Regions from separate parts of the Ethanoligenens sp. genome, predicted to be linked through region 2. Evidence: riboswitches for the same ligand, from Rfam matches in the RefSeq annotation. Region 2 holds a riboswitch; the other holds the start of a gene.
The links. A riboswitch is a leader RNA that binds a small molecule or an ion and turns the genes downstream of it on or off. The one in region 2 is predicted to bind FMN.

Region 1: another riboswitch for FMN. It lies ahead of ABF463_RS08505 (ECF transporter S component); the one in region 2 lies ahead of ribD (bifunctional diaminohydroxyphosphoribosylaminopyrimidine deaminase/5-amino-6-(5-phosphoribosylamino)uracil reductase RibD).

The regions. Positions count from the first base shown of each region.
Region 1 covers NZ_JBDNLG010000047.1:4,707-17,663, reverse strand. The annotation lists gene ABF463_RS08520 (lectin like domain-containing protein) at 1-2,777, shown strand, start outside; gene ABF463_RS08515 (glycosyltransferase family 2 protein) at 2,997-3,938, shown strand; gene ABF463_RS08510 (DUF4364 family protein) at 3,955-4,557, opposite strand; FMN riboswitch at 4,765-4,897, shown strand; gene ABF463_RS08505 (ECF transporter S component) at 4,982-5,566, shown strand; gene ABF463_RS08500 (nucleotidyltransferase domain-containing protein) at 5,736-6,515, shown strand; gene ABF463_RS08495 (hypothetical protein) at 6,729-7,226, shown strand; gene ABF463_RS08490 (DUF6056 family protein) at 7,223-8,665, shown strand; gene hydF ([FeFe] hydrogenase H-cluster maturation GTPase HydF) at 8,726-9,952, opposite strand; gene ABF463_RS08480 (VOC family protein) at 9,977-10,441, opposite strand; gene ABF463_RS08475 (aspartate ammonia-lyase) at 10,519-11,910, opposite strand; gene hydE ([FeFe] hydrogenase H-cluster radical SAM maturase HydE) at 11,907-12,957, opposite strand, start outside.
Region 2 covers NZ_JBDNLG010000082.1:6,657-12,085, forward strand. The annotation lists gene ABF463_RS11345 (relaxase/mobilization nuclease domain-containing protein) at 94-1,419, shown strand; gene ABF463_RS11350 (hypothetical protein) at 1,416-1,628, shown strand; FMN riboswitch at 1,678-1,818, shown strand; gene ribD (bifunctional diaminohydroxyphosphoribosylaminopyrimidine deaminase/5-amino-6-(5-phosphoribosylamino)uracil reductase RibD) at 1,992-3,095, shown strand; gene ABF463_RS11360 (riboflavin synthase) at 3,077-3,715, shown strand; gene ABF463_RS11365 (bifunctional 3,4-dihydroxy-2-butanone-4-phosphate synthase/GTP cyclohydrolase II) at 3,727-4,926, shown strand; gene ribE (6,7-dimethyl-8-ribityllumazine synthase) at 4,941-5,408, shown strand.

The DNA of each region.
Region 1 (12,957 bases), on a different contig from region 2:
CGTTGCAGGCTGCCGCCGCCGCTCTTTCCACAGTGGGCTCGTCAGCGGCTGTCCTCCATTTGCAAAGCGCACAGATTGGCAAGCAAAGCAATGGATATGTCACGCCGGGTTATAAGGTTCCCCACGCCGGCGCAAGCACTGTGAAACGGTATCAATCTTCCAATATTCCTTCCTCTTATGACTTGCGTTCGCAGAACAAGGTCACATCGGTAAAAGATCAAGACAATAACAATGACTGCTGGGCTTTTGCCGCCATGGGTTCGTTGGAGTCGACCTTGATGCCGTCGGAAAACGATAATTTTTCCGAAAGTGATTTGCAAAATACGTCTGGATTCGATTTTGGCCCGAACGACGGGGGAAACGATCAAATGGCGACCGCCTATTTGGCACGTTGGAGCGGGCCGTCGATGTCTTCCGGCGTTCAGAAACATGTGCAAAATGTCGATTGGCTGCCTAACCGGACCGGTTATGGCGATACAACGGTGGATAACGCGATCAAGCAAGCCGTTATTAACGGTACAGCGGTAGCCGTCCCACTTTACTTTGATGACAATTATTACAATAGCGGCACCTACAGTTATTATTATAACGGCGGCAACAGCTCCAACCACGAAATCGACGTGGTTGGCTGGGACGATAACTATCCCGCATCCAATTTTTCGGGGAAATCCGGCGGTACACCGGCATACAACGGCGCGTTCCTCTGCAAAAACAGCTGGGGCACAGGCTGGGGCGACAAAGGGTATTTTTATATTTCCTATTGTGATACTGTCTTTGGTGAAGACGGCAGCACGGTGTATGACGATGCGGAGTCCACTGGCAACTACAGTGAAATCTATCAATATGACCCGCTGGGGTTCACAGCCGCTACAGAGGGCAGTTCCGGAATCCAGTGGATGGCCAATGTGTTTAAGGCGAATGACAACAATTCGCTTACCGCCGTCAGTTTCTATACACTGGCACCGTCGGCCGGTTACAAGGTCTATGTGATCCCGCAATATACCGGTTCCTTGAGCAGCAACACCCGAAAACTGGTCGCCTCCGGTACGGAATCAGAGGCGGGATACCACACAGCCGAACTTTCCTCTTCAATCGCGCTGAAACAAGGCAGTACCTTTGCGGTGGAGGTGCAGTTCACCGCGCAGGGTGTGCAAATTCCGCTTGAGGCTCCCGTGAAAGGCTATTCCAGCAAAGCGACCGCGTCCGCCGGACAGAGTTTTGTCTCGTATGACGGAAACGGCTGGACAGATACGACGCAAGCGTTTGGCAGCAATTTAAATGCCAACGTCTGTGTAAAAGCGTTTACCACTGCGCCCGATTCACCTGATTCTACTGACAATAGTTCAAGCAGCCAACCATCTGGAAGCAGCTCGTCCGATTCGGCAGGCACCGTGAAAACTCCCCCTGTACTTTCTCCTCAAATGAATCTCGAAAGTCCGGACAGCTCTACACAATACGGCAATGTGACGGTGGCCGGCTGGGCGCTGAATAGCGCGGGCGTGAGCCGCGTCGATGTGTACATTGACAAAGGCACAGCAAATCAAAAGTTGTATTCCACATTGGTTAACCTGCCCCGTGCCGATGTCAAAACCATTGTAGACCCTGATGGGCACTATATAGGCAGCAGTAACAGCGGGTTCAACCTAAGCATACCAGCCGCGGATTTTGCGGCGGGACAGCATACCGTGAGTGCAGAGGCCATCGGCAGCGACGGTACAGTGCAATGGACGGTGCGTTCGTTTACGGCGGGACCGGCTTCGGCCAGCAGTCTAGACAGCCCTGCAACAGCCATGTGCTCCGGCAATGTGACGATATCCGGCTGGGCGCTCAACCACGCGGGGATGAACCGGGTGGATGTATATATCGATCTTGGCACCGCGTCACAGAAATTCTTTTCCACTTTGGTGAACGGGAACCGGGCGGATGTCAAAACCATTGTAGACCCTGACGGGCACTATATAGGCAGCAGCAACAGTGGGTTCAACCTGATGATCCCCGCCGCTGCTCTACCCGCGGGACAGCATACATTGAATGCAGCGGCTATCGGCAATGACGGCACAGTGCAATGGATGGTGCGTTCGTTCACGGTGGGTCCCACTTCGGTCAGTAGTCTGGACAGCCCCGCCGCAGCCACGTGCTCTGGCGATGTGAAGGTATCCGGCTGGGCGCTCAATCACGCGGGGATGAACCGGGTGGATGTGTATGTCGATCTTGGTACTGCGTCACAGAAATTCTTTTCCACATTGGTGAACGGGAGCCGGGCGGATGTCAAAACCATTGTAGACCCTGACGGGCAGTACATAGGCAGCAGCAACAGTGGATTTAACCTGATGATTCCCGCCGCTGCTCTACCCGCGGGACAGCATACATTGAATGCAGCGGCTATCGGCAACGACGGTACAGTGCAATGGATGGTGCGTTCGTTTACGGTGGGTCCGGATTCGGTCTGTAGTCTGGATAGCCCCGCCGCAGCCATGTGCTCTGGCAATGTGGAGGTATCCGGTTGGGCGCTGAACCACGCAGGAATGAATCGGGTGGACGTATATGTCGATCTTGGCACCACGTCACAGAAATTCTTTTCCACATCGGTCAACGGGAGCCGGGCGGATGTCAAAACCATTGTGGATCCTGACGGGCAGTATATAGGCAGCAGCAACAGTGGATTCAGCCTGACGATTCCCGTCGCCGCTCTTTCTGCGGGGCAGCATACGCTGAATGTGGCGGCTATCGGCAACGACGGTACAGTGCAATGGATGGTGCGCAGCTTCGGAGTCTGAGACTGCGGACACAGAGGTTTCTTTATATAAAACAGTAAAGAGGACGGGTTTCCGTCCTCTTTTTGTGCCCTATGCAGCCTGTTTTTGTGGAAAGCGCTATAGCATCGGATTGCATTCGGCAGATGTCTGTTGTAAAATAAGAGCACTGGCTATGCGGTCGGCCCGGTTTTTGGGTTGTGCGTATCGGTTCGCTGCCAAAAAGGAAAGGGTGGGTGCGGCTTGGAATGTCTATATCTGGTGATTCCCTGTTACAATGAGGAGGCGGTTCTCCCCGAGACCGGCAAACGGTTGACCGAGAAGCTCCATACACTGATTCGGGATGGGAAGGTGTCTGGCCAAAGCCGGATTGCCTTTGTGGATGACGGCTCCAAAGACCGTACATGGGCACTGATCGAGGAACTGCATGCACACGACGGACTTGTACAGGGAATCCGCCTTTCACGGAACGAAGGCCATCAGAACGCGTTGCTCGCGGGCCTGATGACCGTAAAAGATCAAGCAGATATTACCGTGACGCTGGATGCCGATCTACAGGACGACATCGACGCGATCGACGGGTTTCTGGAAAAACGCGGCGAAGGCTGCGATGTCGTATATGGTGTACGGAACTCGCGTGCCAGCGACACGGTTTTCAAGCGGAAAACAGCGGTCTGTTTCTACCGCCTGATGCAAACGCTGGGGGTGGATATCGTTTATAACCACGCGGATTATCGGTTGATGAGCCGGCGCGCGGTGGAAGCATTGTCCCGCTTCCGCGAAGTGAACCTATTCCTGCGCGGGATCGTGCCGCTGATCGGCTTTCGCAGCGACACGGTGCCCTATGAGCGGCACGAACGTTTCGCGGGTCAGTCCAAATATCCGCTCCACAAGATGTTGGCATTCGCCTGGGAGGGGGTTACCTCGTTCAGTGTGAAGCCCATTCGTCTGATTGCGGCCACCGGTGCAATCATTTTTTCAGTCAGCATCCTCATGCTGCTGTATTTTCTGTTTTTGTTTTTGCAAGGCAAGACAGTCGCAGGATGGACAAGCATTGTGATATCCATTTGGGCGATTGGCGGACTTCAAATCTTGAGCACCGGTATCATCGGTGAATATATTGGCAAGATCTATCTGGAGGCCAAAGGCCGGCCTCAATATTTGATCGACCAGTATTTGCAATAGGCCTTTTCAGAACGTATTAGGTCTGCGGTGGCTGTTCGCGCGCGAGTGCGCCGCCCACGGCGTCGATATCGCCCGTCATTAAAGCGACGGTGGCGCGGTAGATAGTGCCGGGATCGCGCAGAAACTGTTGCTTCACAGATTCCGCCTGTGCACAGTCGGGCACGAGCAGTGAAAGGGAGAGCAGGGTGTCCGTTCCGTCCAGCACGGCGCAGCGCACGGTGAACCCGGCGCCGTTGGGCGTGATTTCCACTTTGTTTTCCGCTTCACGTTTTTGGCGCGCAAGCAGGCGGATGCCGGCCTTCACAGCCTTTTCCCGAACGGAAAAGGGCAGGCGGCGCTCAAACATATCTGCTGTACCGGCGCCCAGCTGTGTGACCTTGTACGATTTTTCGCCGTCTTTTTCCACCAGGTCAATATGTCCGGAAAGCAGCAGCGCGTGGAGCGCATCCGCCAGCGTGAAATAATTGACTAGGCCGTCGTGCTGAAGTGCTTCGGCCAACGTCTGGAGCGGGAGGGGCTCCCGCATATTCTTTAATAGGTAACAGATAAGGATTTTGACGTCGCCCGCATCCCGCAGACCGCCGGGCTCTACCCCGCCGTCGAACGCACTGTTTGCCACAATCATCCCTCCGTTTTTAAAAGCCATGCCGCACTGGAATCGCGCAGAATCTGTTTGCGCAGAGACCGGCTGCGATACCTATCCTAACTGTACCATAAAAGGTGAAAAATAAAAAGCCCCGCACGGGTACGGCGTATGAAAAAATCCTGGGCGGCGGTGTGTAACCCTTGTCACCCCGTGCTTTGTGTGCTATAATAACACAAAATGAAATGTCTTTGGGGCGGAGTGTAATTCTCCAACCGGCGGTAATGCGGCTTTATGCCGACGAGTCCGCGAGCAGTTTTGTTGACACGGTGTGATTCCGTGACCGACGGTATAGTCCGGATGAAAAAAGACGCATATCCTGCAACATTGCCCCGGGTATTTTTATATCCCGGGGCTTTTTGTTTTCCAGCGTGCCCCATGACCAAAAAGGAGTATTATTATGTACACACAACAGCAAAAAACAAAGCGCATGGTTATCCTGGGGATGCTGACTGCTATTTCCATCATTCTGTATTTTATTGAGATTCCATTTTTCTCCGGGCCGCTCAAATTGGACTTCAGCGACCTTCCAGCTGCGGTCGCCGCAGTCCTGTTTGGACCGGTCGCGGGTGTCGTTATTGAACTGCTCAAAAATATCATCAACCTGTTTGTCAAGGATTGGGGAACAACCATGGGCTTTGGCGCTTTGCTCAATTTTATTGTGGGCGTTGCGCTCGTGGTGCCGCTTTCGGTGGTGACGCGCGGTTTGCTGAAACGTAAAGGAACCCGGATGGTTTCGATACTGTTGGGCGGGCTTGTCGGATTGGTCGCCATGGTGGGCGCCGGTGCTTTGGCAAACTATTTAATTGACCCCTCGTATATGCGGCTGGTCTATCATATCCCCAACGCGCAGATTCCCGGAATGATGGCGGTTTTCATTGGCTGGGCCACACTTTTAAACATTGTCAAGTCGGTTTTGACAACGGTCTTGTTGGGCTTAGTGATGGCGGCCCTCAGCAGAAATGAGAATGCGTTGAAGGTTTGATTCCTTTTCCGCGGCATACGTTGCATTTTTCACATCCTGTGGTATAGTGGTAGTATGTAGGATAGATGAATCGAATCCCGCAGTACATAAAATGAAGGGACACGGCAGGACAACGGTCGCGGCGATTTTTGTTTTCCGATACCATTGGCAGCCTTGGGGTGTAATCAGCGTGTTTGAACACCATCAAGCCGCAATTAGAGCGGCAACAAAAGAATTGTCTGCATGGGACGAAGTGCTCGGCGTTATCATTTATGGATCGGTTGCACATGGCTTTGCTCTGGAGAATTCCGATGTGGATATTAAGATTGTTTGCACCGAAGCGTTTTTCTCGGCAAAGGAGCGTGCGGGGAATATCGGGTATTTTGACCGCGGCGCCACCCACTATGAGGGCGGTTATGTGGACGGTGAGTTCACTACACTGGCGCGTATTGAACGGGTGGCCGCCGATGGAACGGAGCCGGCGCGTTACGATTTTCAAGATGCCATTGTCACCTTTGACCGTTTGGGCGGGCTGGAAAAGTTGGTGCGGCAGGCGGCCCGCTATCCGGTGGAACAAAAGCACAGCAAACTGCTTCGCTTCTATGCACAGTTTTCTGCGTGGAAATTGCATTATTATGAGGCGCTGCGGCGGGACAACCGCTATCTGGCACATCTTTCCGCACTGCAATTTGCATTATATGCCGGGCGGTTGTTTTTAGCGCACAATGAGACATTGTTCCCGTGGCACAAATGGTTTTTGCAGGTGCTTTCAAGTGTGCCCCAGAAACCTGCCGGTTTGATGCGCTGTATGAACACTCTGATTGATCAGAAGCGTGCGGAAGACATCGAGCGGCTTTATAATATGGTGTCGGATTTTACCGATTGGCCGCGCGATCTTGACCAAAACCAGCAGCTTTTGCGGGATATCCATACCGGGCGCATGGAGGACTTCCCTTTTGCCTCGGATTGACAGAAACAGCGCAAGTGAGGTGTGTGGGTCTGTCGGGTTAAAGCGAGTAAGAGCCTATTTTTATGGCGACAGCATCATAAAAATAGGCTCTTTTTGTGCTATAATAAAGCGCATATAGAAAAAGAAGCATGCGCGGTGTAAATTGCGGAGGTGCGCATACAAGTAAAAGTTGTTGTTTGTCAAACCTACAGAAGAGAAAACGGGGAGAAACAAGTGAAGGTAAAAATATGTGGTGTGTTGTTTGCCTGTCTGGGTATTGCGGCCGTAGTCGTTTTATTCTATCATGGAACACTGTATCATATAAGAAGCATAAACGGGTCTTTTACGGTTTCGTCAAATGGAGTTGCCCAAATTGACACGATTGATGATGCAAACGGAATTGTAGCGATTTCAGGATGGGCAATCAATAAAGGAACGGTTTATAAAGGGTATAATTGGATTGCCGGGGCATTCCAAAACGTATATGTCAATAATACGCTGGTTTTAAAGGATAATGGCGGACATATTTATGCATTACATACACTTTCGGTCGTGAGACCAGATATCAACGCAGCAATGAACGATGGTATCAATTATGGACCCTGCGGCGTATACGCGAAAGCAAGAAAGGCCGCATTGAAAAAAGGGATTTCCTATCAAGTAGGCATATTGATGATTGATCGAAGCGGGAGAAAGTCTATTATTTATTCAGAAAAGGAACTCAAGGTATGAATTTGCGTAAATATTTTGTTGCAAAGATTAAAAAAATAGATGTTCAGTATATTACGCAATACATACCGATTGCTCTGTATTCTGTTTTGCTTTTTTTGATTGTTTATCAGGCTATCCCGGTTTATGATGACATTACGCGTTTGGGCATTTTGAACCAAAATCATGGGGTGCGAGGCGCGTTGGACAATTATTACCACACGTGGGGGGGGCGACTGTTTCCTACTTTGGTTTGGCTGCTTTCCTATAAGGTCCGTTTGTTGATGTGGAAGATTTTAAACGTTGCATGTTTTGCGGTATTAATGCTCATGTTGTCGAGAATAAGTCAAATGGGGACGATTGGCCGCAGAAATGAAACACTTGTTAAAAATATGATTGGGTGTGCGCTGTTTTTTCTGATTCCGCTTTCCACGATGCTTGGGTCTGTTGTTTGGATAACGGGTTCTTTTTATTATTTTTGGGCCGGTACAAGCCTGCTGATCGCACTGATTCCTTTTTTTAACCTCGTTTTTGCACGGGAAACGAAAAATCCGCTTTATATCCTTTATGTTGTTTGCGCACTGTATGCCTGTTATTGTGAACAGACGGCCGTTATCCTGATTTTTTCAGGAGTGGTTGCCCTAGTGTTCCTTGTGCGGAGGCGTTTCAAGTCGTCGCTGCTGTCGAATTTGATGTTTGGCGGCTATTACCTTATCATCGCGGTAAATGCTTTAATTTGTCTGACGGCACCCGGGTCAAAAGGGCGTGTGGCCAATGAAACATTATTCTGGTTTCCGGATTATGATATGCTGTCTATTCCGGATAAGTTGTTCAGAGGGCTTTGCCTGACGGCAAACTACTTTTTAAACACGTCGGTCTGGACCATTTTGCTCATTAGCATATTGGTCATCCTCCTTTACAGGAAAAAGTTCCAAAGCAAAGGTGCAACGATCTTTGCGGCTTTGCCGCTGTTGATGCTATTGATAAATTTGCTCCCGCTTGATACACTTTTATCCCGTATGGTGGATCCATCCTTCAAACTGGCGGCAACAGTGCAAAAATATTTGACCAATTTTTCAATTTTTGATTATACGGCGGTGTATTCAAAAAAATCGTATATCGGTATTGTTGCGGCAGTTGCCATGTTGTTGCTTTTAGCTTATTTGATTTACACATCATTTGACAATAAACGGCAGGGGTTGTTTTGTCTGTTCCTTCTTTTTTCATCCATTGATTCGGGGCTAATGATGGGATTCTCACCTACGATCTATGCCTCCGGCAACCGTGTGTTTTTTATTTCGGATTTGATGATGCTTGTAGTCGCTATGTGTTTGGTGCACGAATTTTTTGTTAAAGTTCGAACAAACCGTATTTTTACCATTATGTGCGTTGGGCTTGTCACAATTTCGGGATTGGTGTGGCTTGCCTATTTTACACAGATCAAAGACATTATCTACCATTGATATAAGATGCGATGCCTCATGTTGCCGCCAAGATACCGGTTGCAACATGGGGCCAAAAGATCATCTTTCCGAATAAGCCAGCGCTGCTGCGGGGAACGGTTGGAGGGCGCGCTTTAAGATGCCCTGCACATAGGCAATCAGCATCCCATAGTTGGTTACATCCACCCCGTGTGCGTTGGCATACCGGATGCGGTACTGCATTTCTCGACGGGTGAGCATACAGCCGCCGCAGTGGACTACGACTGCGTATTGTTCAATATCACGCGGAAAATCCAGACCTGATGTCCAGTCGAATGCGACCTCTCCCCCGACCAACTGCCGTATCCAGCGCGGAATCTTGACAGTGCCGATGTCATCCGACTGCCGGTGGTGGGTGCAGCCCTCCGCAATCAGCACGCGGTCGCCCGGGCGGAGGGAGGCAATACGGCGCACCCCTTTGGTCAGCGCTGTGAGGTCGCCTTTCTGCCTTGCAAACAGGATGGAAAACGAGGTGAGCGGAATCTCCGGCGGCGTGTCGGCGGATACTTTTAGAAATGCCTGCGAGTCGGTAATGACAACCGCCGGTTTTTGCCGCAGGTTTTCGAGCGTGTAGCGCAGTTCCTGTTCTTTGGTTACCACCGCGATAGCGTCGCGTTCCAAGATGTCGCGGATGGTCTGTTGTTGGGGCAGGATCAGACGCCCTTTCGGCGCGGCTTTGTCGATGGGCGTCACCAGAACAGCGGTCTGCCCCTCCTGCACCAGCCCGCTGGTCAATCCCAGCTCCTCGGTGTCCGGCGCGGCGGTCTGTGCAAGCAGTTCCCGCAAGGCGGATATTCCCTCCCCTGTCCGGGCGCTCGCCGTGGCGACTGGTGCGGCGGTTTTGGCCTGCAAGGCATCGTGCTCTTCCGCACTGACCGGATGTAAGTCGCACTTGTTGAGTACGACTACAAACGGTACACGCCGCTGCCGCAGTTCCTCAATGAATGCGGTTTCAAATGTTCCTACGCCCTGTGCCGCATTTACCACAACCACAGCCAGATCGGTGCGGCGCAGTTCCTCATAAGCTTTTTCTACCCGCAGACTGCCCAATTCACCGGTGTCGTCGAGTCCGGCGGTATCGGTCAGCAGCACAGGTCCCAGCGGCAGAATCTCCATCGTTTTGTGGACGGGGTCGGTCGTGGTGCCTGGTACGTCGGACGTGACTGCGACCGGCTGCCCGGCGATTGCGTTGAGCAGCGAGGATTTGCCCGCGTTGCGCCTCCCGAAAAAGGCGATGTGCGTGCGGTTGGCGACAGGTGTGGTGTCCATAGGGACTCCTTTCGGGTTTGTGGTTTATTGTAAGCTTTTGATATAAGACACCGGTACATCCATGCGGGCGGCTGTTTCTTTAATGGAAAGTCCGCTGTTCAAGAAGCGTTGTACTACGATTGCCATATTTTCTCCGACTTCAAGGATGTGCTCATCCAAATCGTAAAAGCGGATGACGCGTTGTCCCCACGCGTGTTCCAAAAGCGGATGCACATATCGAATGTTTGGGAATCCGCTTAATTTGGCGGAAAAAGTATCCATATCATCTTCTTCAAAATACAGTTCACACGCATTGTTGCCAAAGACGATTTCGTCCGCGGATTTGCGGAGAAAAGATTTCCAAGTGTCTGCGGTTTGCAGGGCGATGCCGCCGGTCAATGTGACGTTGGCTCCAAAGTCCGCGATGACTTCCAAGCCCAGCACATCGTGGTAAAACTGTTTTGCCCGTTCCATATCGTGAACGGCAAGGAGTGTGCAGGCGTATTCCATACAGGCCTCCTGTCTGACGAGTTGTGCCTGCCCGTTTCAGGCTGAGCAGGTATGGTTTGATGGAAGTTTGCCTGAATTTAAAACCGAATGGTGTCCGCCCGGGTCATGGCGCGGGGATCAAGGATGCGGTCAATTTGCTCCGGAGTGAAGCGTCCATCCTCTCGGAGTGCCTGCCGGACGGTCTTGCCGGTTTGCAGGCAGTCTTTGGCGATGCGAGAGGCCGCGTCATAGCCAATGTGGTCGATGAGCACCGCCGCCAATGATGGGCTTTGCTCCGCCAGTGCCGCACAGCGCGCGCGGTTTGGCTCCATGCCGGCAATGCATTTCTCTAAAAGCAACTTTACGGACTGCCGCATCAAATCCAACATTTCCAGTAGATTTTTTGCAATCAACGGCAAAAACGCATTCAGTTCGAGGTTGCCCGCCTGCGCCGCCAGTGTGATGGCCATATCATCCGCCATGATTTGATAGGCAGCCTGCGTGACCGCTTCCGGGATGACCGGATTTACTTTGCCGGGCATAATGGAAGAACCCGCTTGCAGCGCGGGCAGGTGAATTTCCCCGAACCCCGCGCGCGGGCCGGAAGATAATAGCCGCAGGTCGCCCGCAATCTTGGCGAGATTGACCGCCGCCGCCTTGAGCAGACCGGATACTTCTACGAACACATCACAGTTTTGGGTGGGGTCGATGGGGTCTTCCGCACGCGCAAGCCCCAGCCCTGTCAGTTCCCGCAAATGTTCCGCCGCCGCAAACGTGTAAGCGCGCGGGGCGTTCAGACCCGTGCCGACCGCCGTACCGCCCAAATTGATCTGCCGCAGGCGTTCCTCCGCTTTGTAAAGCCGCCAGCGGTCGCGCGCCACGGCTTGCGCCCATGCCCCGCACTCCTGCCCCAATGTGATGGGCACCGCGTCCTGCAGCTCCGTGCGCCCGATTTTCAGCACGTCCGCAAAGGCCTCCTCTTTTTCCTGCAAGGCCGTCTGCAAGTTTGCAAACGCCTGGCTCACCGGTTTGAGCAGCCGGATAGCCGCCACACGCACGGCGGTTGGAAAAACATCGTTGGTGGACTGGGAGCGGTTCACATCGTCGATGGGATGCACCAGTGTGTAATCGCCCTTTTTGCCGCCCAACAGCTCAATGGCGCGGTTGGCAATGACCTCATTGAGGTTCATGTTGGCGGATGTTCCCGCGCCGCCCTGCAACGCGTCGGTGAGGAACTGATCGGCCAGTTCACCGGATGCGATTTCTGCGCAGGCACTGACAATGGCAGTTACCTTTTCCCGGGCAATCAGACCCGCGTCCCCGTTGGCCAGCGCCGCCGCCTGCTTGACGGCTGCCAGCGCCCGGATCAGTTCGGGGTGCAGGCGCTGCCCGGATAACGGAAAATTTTCTATAGCACGTACCGTGTGGATTCCGTAATAGGCAGTGTCGTCCAACCGGCGTTCACCCAGCAGGTCCTGCTCTGTCCTCATATGCGGTTCACCCTCCTTGTACGGTCTATATGGTCGCCGCGTGAAAAGTCCGGCGTGAAGCCGGCCGACGCAATGCGCCGCGACAGACATTGCAGGCATTCCGCCGCCTCCTCACCGGTGCAAATTTTATTGTCATACAGCATATACTCTTTGCGGTGTGTGACCGGTGACAGGTTGGGCATGACCACGTTCGCCCCGGCTTTCAGCCCCTTTTCGCGCCCCAGCGGGTCAACAGTGCCAAGTGCGGTGGTGGCGGGCAGCAAGACCTTCGGCAGCATCAGCCGCAGGAAAGAGAGCAGGACGAGTGTAAAATCCGCCGAGGGGGTTTCCATGCCGGCAAAGCGGGTGTCGTGGTGCGGCACGAACGGCCCAATCCCGACCATATGCGGCTGAAGATCCCGCAGGAACAAAAAGTCTTCCGCCAGCGTTTCATCAGTCTGCCCGGGCGACTGCACCATGAAACCTGCTCCCACCTGATAGCCGATGTCTTTGAGGTCATATAGGCACCGCCTGCGGTGTTCAGCGGACATGGACGCGGGATGCAGCGAGCGGTAGTGCGCATTGTCTGCCGTTTCGTGCCGCAGCAGATAGCGGTCGGCGCCCGCTTCAAAATAGCGCTGGTAGCTATCGCGTTCTTTTTCGCCGATGGACAGTGTGACGGCGCAATCTGGATGCCGCTCCTTGATGCCGGAAACGATCGAGCAGATGCGGTCGTCGGTATACCACGGGTCTTCTCCGCCTTGCAGGACGAAGGTGCGGAAACCCAGCGCGCGGCCCTTGTCTGCACAGGCCCATATTTCCGCCTCTGTCAGCCGATAACGTGCGGCCTTGGTATTGCCCGCGCGGATGCCGCAGTAATAGCAGTCGTTTTTGCAGTAACTGGTAAACTCGATTAGCCCCCGAAAATAGACGGTGTCCCCGTAATAGGGACGCCGGGCAGTATCGGCGGCGGCAAAGAGCGCCTGCCGGTCTTCCTGCGGCAGATGGCGCGCCGCCGCGATGAGCGCGGCAAGTGCCGGTTTATCGCCGTTGCACACGATTTTTACA
Region 2 (5,429 bases):
GAATGCAATACGGCGATTTCAAAAATCCGACCGCATCACGGGCGAAACGGAGAATCCATTCTGCGCACGCTGTATAAACGTTTGAATTACGGTATGAATCCGAAAAAGACCGATCAGGGCCGTCTGATCTCCGGGTACCAGTGCGATCCGCCTCTTGCGTACAAAGAGTTTTACGCGACCAAACAACTTTATGAAAATCTGACCGGACGCAGGCAGGAACGGCGCAAGGATGTGATTGCTTATTTGCTCGTCCAGTCCTACAAGGTAGGAGAAATTACGCCGGAGGATGCAAACCGTCTGGCATACGAAACCGCGCTGGAATTTACGAAGGGTGATCATGCGTTTATCGTCTGCACCCATGTGGATAAAAAAAACATCCATACGCACGTTTATTTCAACAGCACCGCATTGGATGCTACGCGGAAATTCCAGAACCTGTATAATTCCTATGAGGTGCTGCGTTCCATCAACGACCGGTTGTGCAAAGAGCAAGGATATTATGTCATTGAACATCCCAAGGAAAAAGGCAAAAGCTATAAGGAATGGTCGGCGGATAAAGCGGGCACCAGTTGGAAGTCCAAACTGCGCGAAACCATTGACGCCGTGCTGCCGTCCGCCGAGGATTTTGACGATTTTCTTGACCGGATGCGTCAGACCGGGTATGAAGTCAAGCGCGGCAAGTATATTTCATTTCGCGCGCCGGGGCAGGAACGATTTACGCGGGCAAAGCGGCTAGGCGCGGATTACACCGAGGACGCGATTTCCGCGCGTCTGGCGGGCAAACAAAAACCTACGCCCATGCAGAAAAAAGCGCGACGGTTTTTTGCTGAAAACATCAATTTGCTGATCGACATTCAGGCAAAAATCGACGCCGGTAAAGGCCCCGGCTACGAACGCTGGGCGAAAATTTTTAATATCAAGCAGGCGGCGAAAACCTTCAACTATTTGTCCGAACACGGGATCGCCGATTATGCCGGTCTGCTTGACCGCATGGCGGCAGTCACGGAAGATATGTCGAGTGCATCCTCCGGCGTCCGAAAACTGGAGGGCCGTATGACCGAGATCGGGACGCTGAAAAAGCATATCGTTGATTACAGCAAGACGAAAAAAATCTTTGACCAGTACAAGACGTCCGGGTGGAGTAAGGCGTTCCGGGCACAGCACACGGAGGAACTGCGTTTGCGGCAGGAGGCCAAGCAGGCGTTTGACGCTTTGGGGGGCGGCACAATTCCAACGATGGCGCAGTTGCAGGCGGAATATACCACGCTTCTGGAACAGAAAAAAGCGCGGTACGAAGAATACCGCCGCCTGAAAGACGACCAGTCAGAGCTACAGACGGTACGGAGCAATGTGGATAAGATTTTGCGCGTGGAGCTGCCCGACCGGCAGCGAGAGCTGGAAAGGAGCCGACAGTCATGACGGCGGATTTCAATGCATGGTGCGCCAATGCGCCTTTAGGCATCCGCAAGGATGCACAGCCGCCCAGGGTACGGGGCGTTCGCAAAAGCGGCCGCAAGGCGGATTTTGCCCCGGGGGTTTGGGGGCGGGACGGCCCTCAACAAGCAGACCGTGGCCACACGGTCATTGCTTGCCAAGCCAAGCTTTGTTTGCCTTTATTACAGGCTTGATTTTTTTTGTGCAGCGGCGTATGATAAGAATTAACAACTGAATAAGTTCAAATGTCTTCAGGGCAGGGTGAAATTCCCGATCGGCGGTATAGTCCGCGAGCGCGTAAGCGCAGGACTTGACATTATGTTCAAGTCAGGATTTGGTGAAACTCCAAAACCGACAGTATAGTCTGGATAGAAGAAGATGTGTTGAAATTATATGTAATGCCGGAGTAACGTTCGACAGTGCTTTATGATTCCGTCAGAGCCGGTTTCTCCGTGCCTGATGGCTTTAAGGGCATTCCAATACACCTGAATTTTAACACCTGAAAGACATTTCCAATGTTTTCAGGTGTTAATTTTTTTATTTTAGGGGTGTTGCGATTGTCTGACGAAACTTACATGAAGCTGGCATTGGAATGCGCACAAAGAGGATGCGGTTGGGTCAATCCGAATCCGATGGTCGGAGCCGTTGTCGTGAAAGATGGCCGTGTGATCGGCACGGGCTATCATCAGCGGTACGGGGAATTGCACGCGGAGCGGAACGCGCTTGCTTGCTGCACGGAACCGCCTCATGGTGCAACGCTGTATGTGACCTTGGAACCTTGCTGCCATTACGGGAAAACGCCGCCGTGTACGGATGCAATTCTGGAAAGCGGCATCCAGCGCGTGGTGGTCGGCTCGGTCGATCCGAACCCACTGGTTGCCGGGAAAGGCATTCAGATTTTACGTCAACACGGGATTGAAATCACGGAAGGTTTGCTGTGCGAAGCCTGTACCGCGCTGAACGAGGTATTCTTCCACTTTATTCGGACTCGGATGCCCTATGTCGTGATGAAGTATGCGATGACGATGGACGGGAAGATCGCCACGCATTCCGGTCAATCAAAATGGATCATCGGCGAAACCGCCCGCAGGCATGTACAAGGGGACAGACATCGGTATTCCGGTATCATGGTCGGTGTCGGCACGGTTCTCGCGGACGACCCGCTTTTGACGTGCCATCTGCCGGACGGCAGGAATCCCGTCCGCATCGTCTGCGATTCCCGGCTGCGGACGCCACCCAACGCGCGGGTCGTGCAGACGACAGGAGAGGCTCCCACTATTCTTGCCACCTGCTTACGGGATGAAACCCTTGCGCGCCCCTACAGGGATGCCGGGTGCGAGGTGTTCACGCTCCCAGCAAAAAATGAGCGTGTGGATCTGCGGAAACTCATGGCTGTATTGGGGGAGAAAGAAATCGACAGCGTTTTGCTAGAGGGCGGTGGAGCGCTGAACTGGTCGGCATTGCAAAACGGCATCGTCAACAAAGTACAGGCATATGTTGCTCCGAAGCTGTTTGGCGGCGCCGATGCGAAGTCCCCTGTGGAGGGAATCGGCGTGAAAAGCCTGGAGCAAGCGTTCAAGCTTGCTCCGCCGCAAGTGACCTACTTGGGAGATGACATTCTGCTGGAAAGCGAGGTGCTTCCATGTTCACAGGTATCATAGAAGAAACGGGAACCGTACTCTCAATTAGAAAAGGCGGGCATTCCGCTGTTGTAACAGTCAGCGCATCGGCGGTTCTGGACGATTTGAAACAGGGTGACAGTATCGCGGTCAGCGGCGTGTGCTTGACGGTCGTTTCTCTGGTGGAAAATTCCTTTTCCGCCGATGTGATGCACGAAACCGTCGAACGCTCCAACCTTTTGAATCTGAATATCGGCGGCATGGTCAATTTGGAACGCGCCATGCCGCTGAACGGACGGATCGGCGGACATATCGTCGCAGGGCATATCGATGGAACTGGGGTCATCAGTAAGGCGCGGAAAGATGAAAACGCGATCTGGTTCACAGTCCGCACATCCCCCGCTATCCTGCGGTATGTAATCGACAAAGGGTCCATCGCTATCGACGGCATCAGTCTGACTGTTGCGGGCGTGTCAGAAAATGATTTCAGCGTATCCGTGATTCCGCACACGGCCCAAAACACCACGCTTGGGAAAAAGCGCGTCGGGAACACAGTAAATCTGGAAAACGACTGCATTGGAAAGTATGTGGAAAAGCTGCTCTGCGCACCGGGAGGACGAAGCGGTATCTCAAAGGAATTTCTTGCCCGATATGGATTTTAGGAGGAATCAGCGTGTTTGCGTTTAGTACGATAGAAAAAGCGTTTGACGATTTGCGTCAGGGAAAAATAATTTTAGCGACAGATGATGAAAATCGGGAAAATGAAGGAGATTTGATTTGCGCCTCAGAATTCGCCACAACGGAAAACGTCAATTTTATGGCGGTACACGGCAAAGGGCTGATTTGTATGCCCATGAGCATTGCGCTCTGCCAGAAGCTCCGGTTTCCGCAGATGGTTTCCGACAATACTGACAACCATGAAACAGCGTTTACGGTTTCCGTCGATCATGCCAGTACCACGACGGGCATTTCCGCCGAAGAACGGGGCGTCACGGCCCGCGCCTGTGTAAGCGACAGCGCAAAGCCTGAGGATTTCCGCCGCCCCGGTCATATGTTTCCGCTGATGGCAAAGCCGAACGGCATTCTGGAACGGGGCGGGCATACGGAGGCCACCGTGGATCTGCTGCGGCTTGCGGGCCTTACAGAGTGTGGACTGTGCTGTGAGGTCATGAGCGCGGACGGTCGGATGATGCGCACGCCGGAACTGATTCAGTTTGCGGGTCAATGGGGGCTGACCTTTATCACAATCAAGGATTTGCGGGATTACCGGAAAAAGCACGATAAGCTGGTCGAGCGCGTAGCTGCTGCCAAAATGCCAACTCGATACGGAGATTTCACCGCATACGGCTACATCAACAAGCTCAACGGAGAGCACCACATTGCGTTGGTCAAGGGAGAAATCGGAGACGGGCAAAACCTGTTGTGCCGCGTTCATTCTGAATGCCTGACAGGGGACGCTTTCGGCTCCCTCCGCTGTGACTGCGGACAGCAGTTCGCATCTGCTATGACGCAGATTGAACGGGAGGGACGTGGAATTTTGCTCTACATGCGGCAGGAAGGGCGCGGCATCGGGCTTATCAACAAGCTCCGGGCCTACGAATTACAGGATCAAGGGATGGATACGCTGGAAGCAAACGAGGCGCTTGGTTTTGCGGGCGATTTACGAGAATATTTCATTGGCGCGCAGATTCTTCGGGATTTGGGAGCTAAGACGCTTCGGCTTCTGACCAATAATCCCGACAAGGTGTATCAGCTTGCCGATTACGGTATGGAAATTGTAGAGCGTATCCCCATCCAGATGGATGCCACCCCCTACGACCTGTTTTATCTTAAAACGAAGCAGTGCCGAATGGGACATATCCTCAATTATTGAAGGGAGCGCTTGTAATGAATGTTTTTGAAGGAAAACTGATATCCAAAGAAATCCGGGTTGGTATTGTAGCCGCCCGCTTTAACGAATTTATTACCTCGAAATTGCTATCTGGCGCGTTAGATGGTTTGAAGCGCCACGATGTATCGGAAGATAGCATTGATGTGGCATGGGTTCCCGGCGCGTTCGAAATTCCGCTGATCGCGTCAAAAATGGCGAAAAGCGGAAAATATGACGCGGTGATCTGTCTCGGAGCTGTGATCCGAGGCAGTACCAGCCATTACAACTATGTTTGCAATGAAGTGTCAAAGGGCATCGCCCAAACGGCGCTTTCCAGCGGAGTTCCGGTGATGTTCGGTGTACTTACGACGGAAAATATCGAGCAGGCTATTGAACGCGCCGGAACCAAAGCAGGCAACAAGGGCTTTGACTGCGCAGAAGGCGCGATTGAAATGGTCAATCTGATTCGTGCGATAGAAGTATGATTAAGGGGACTGTCTAAAAAT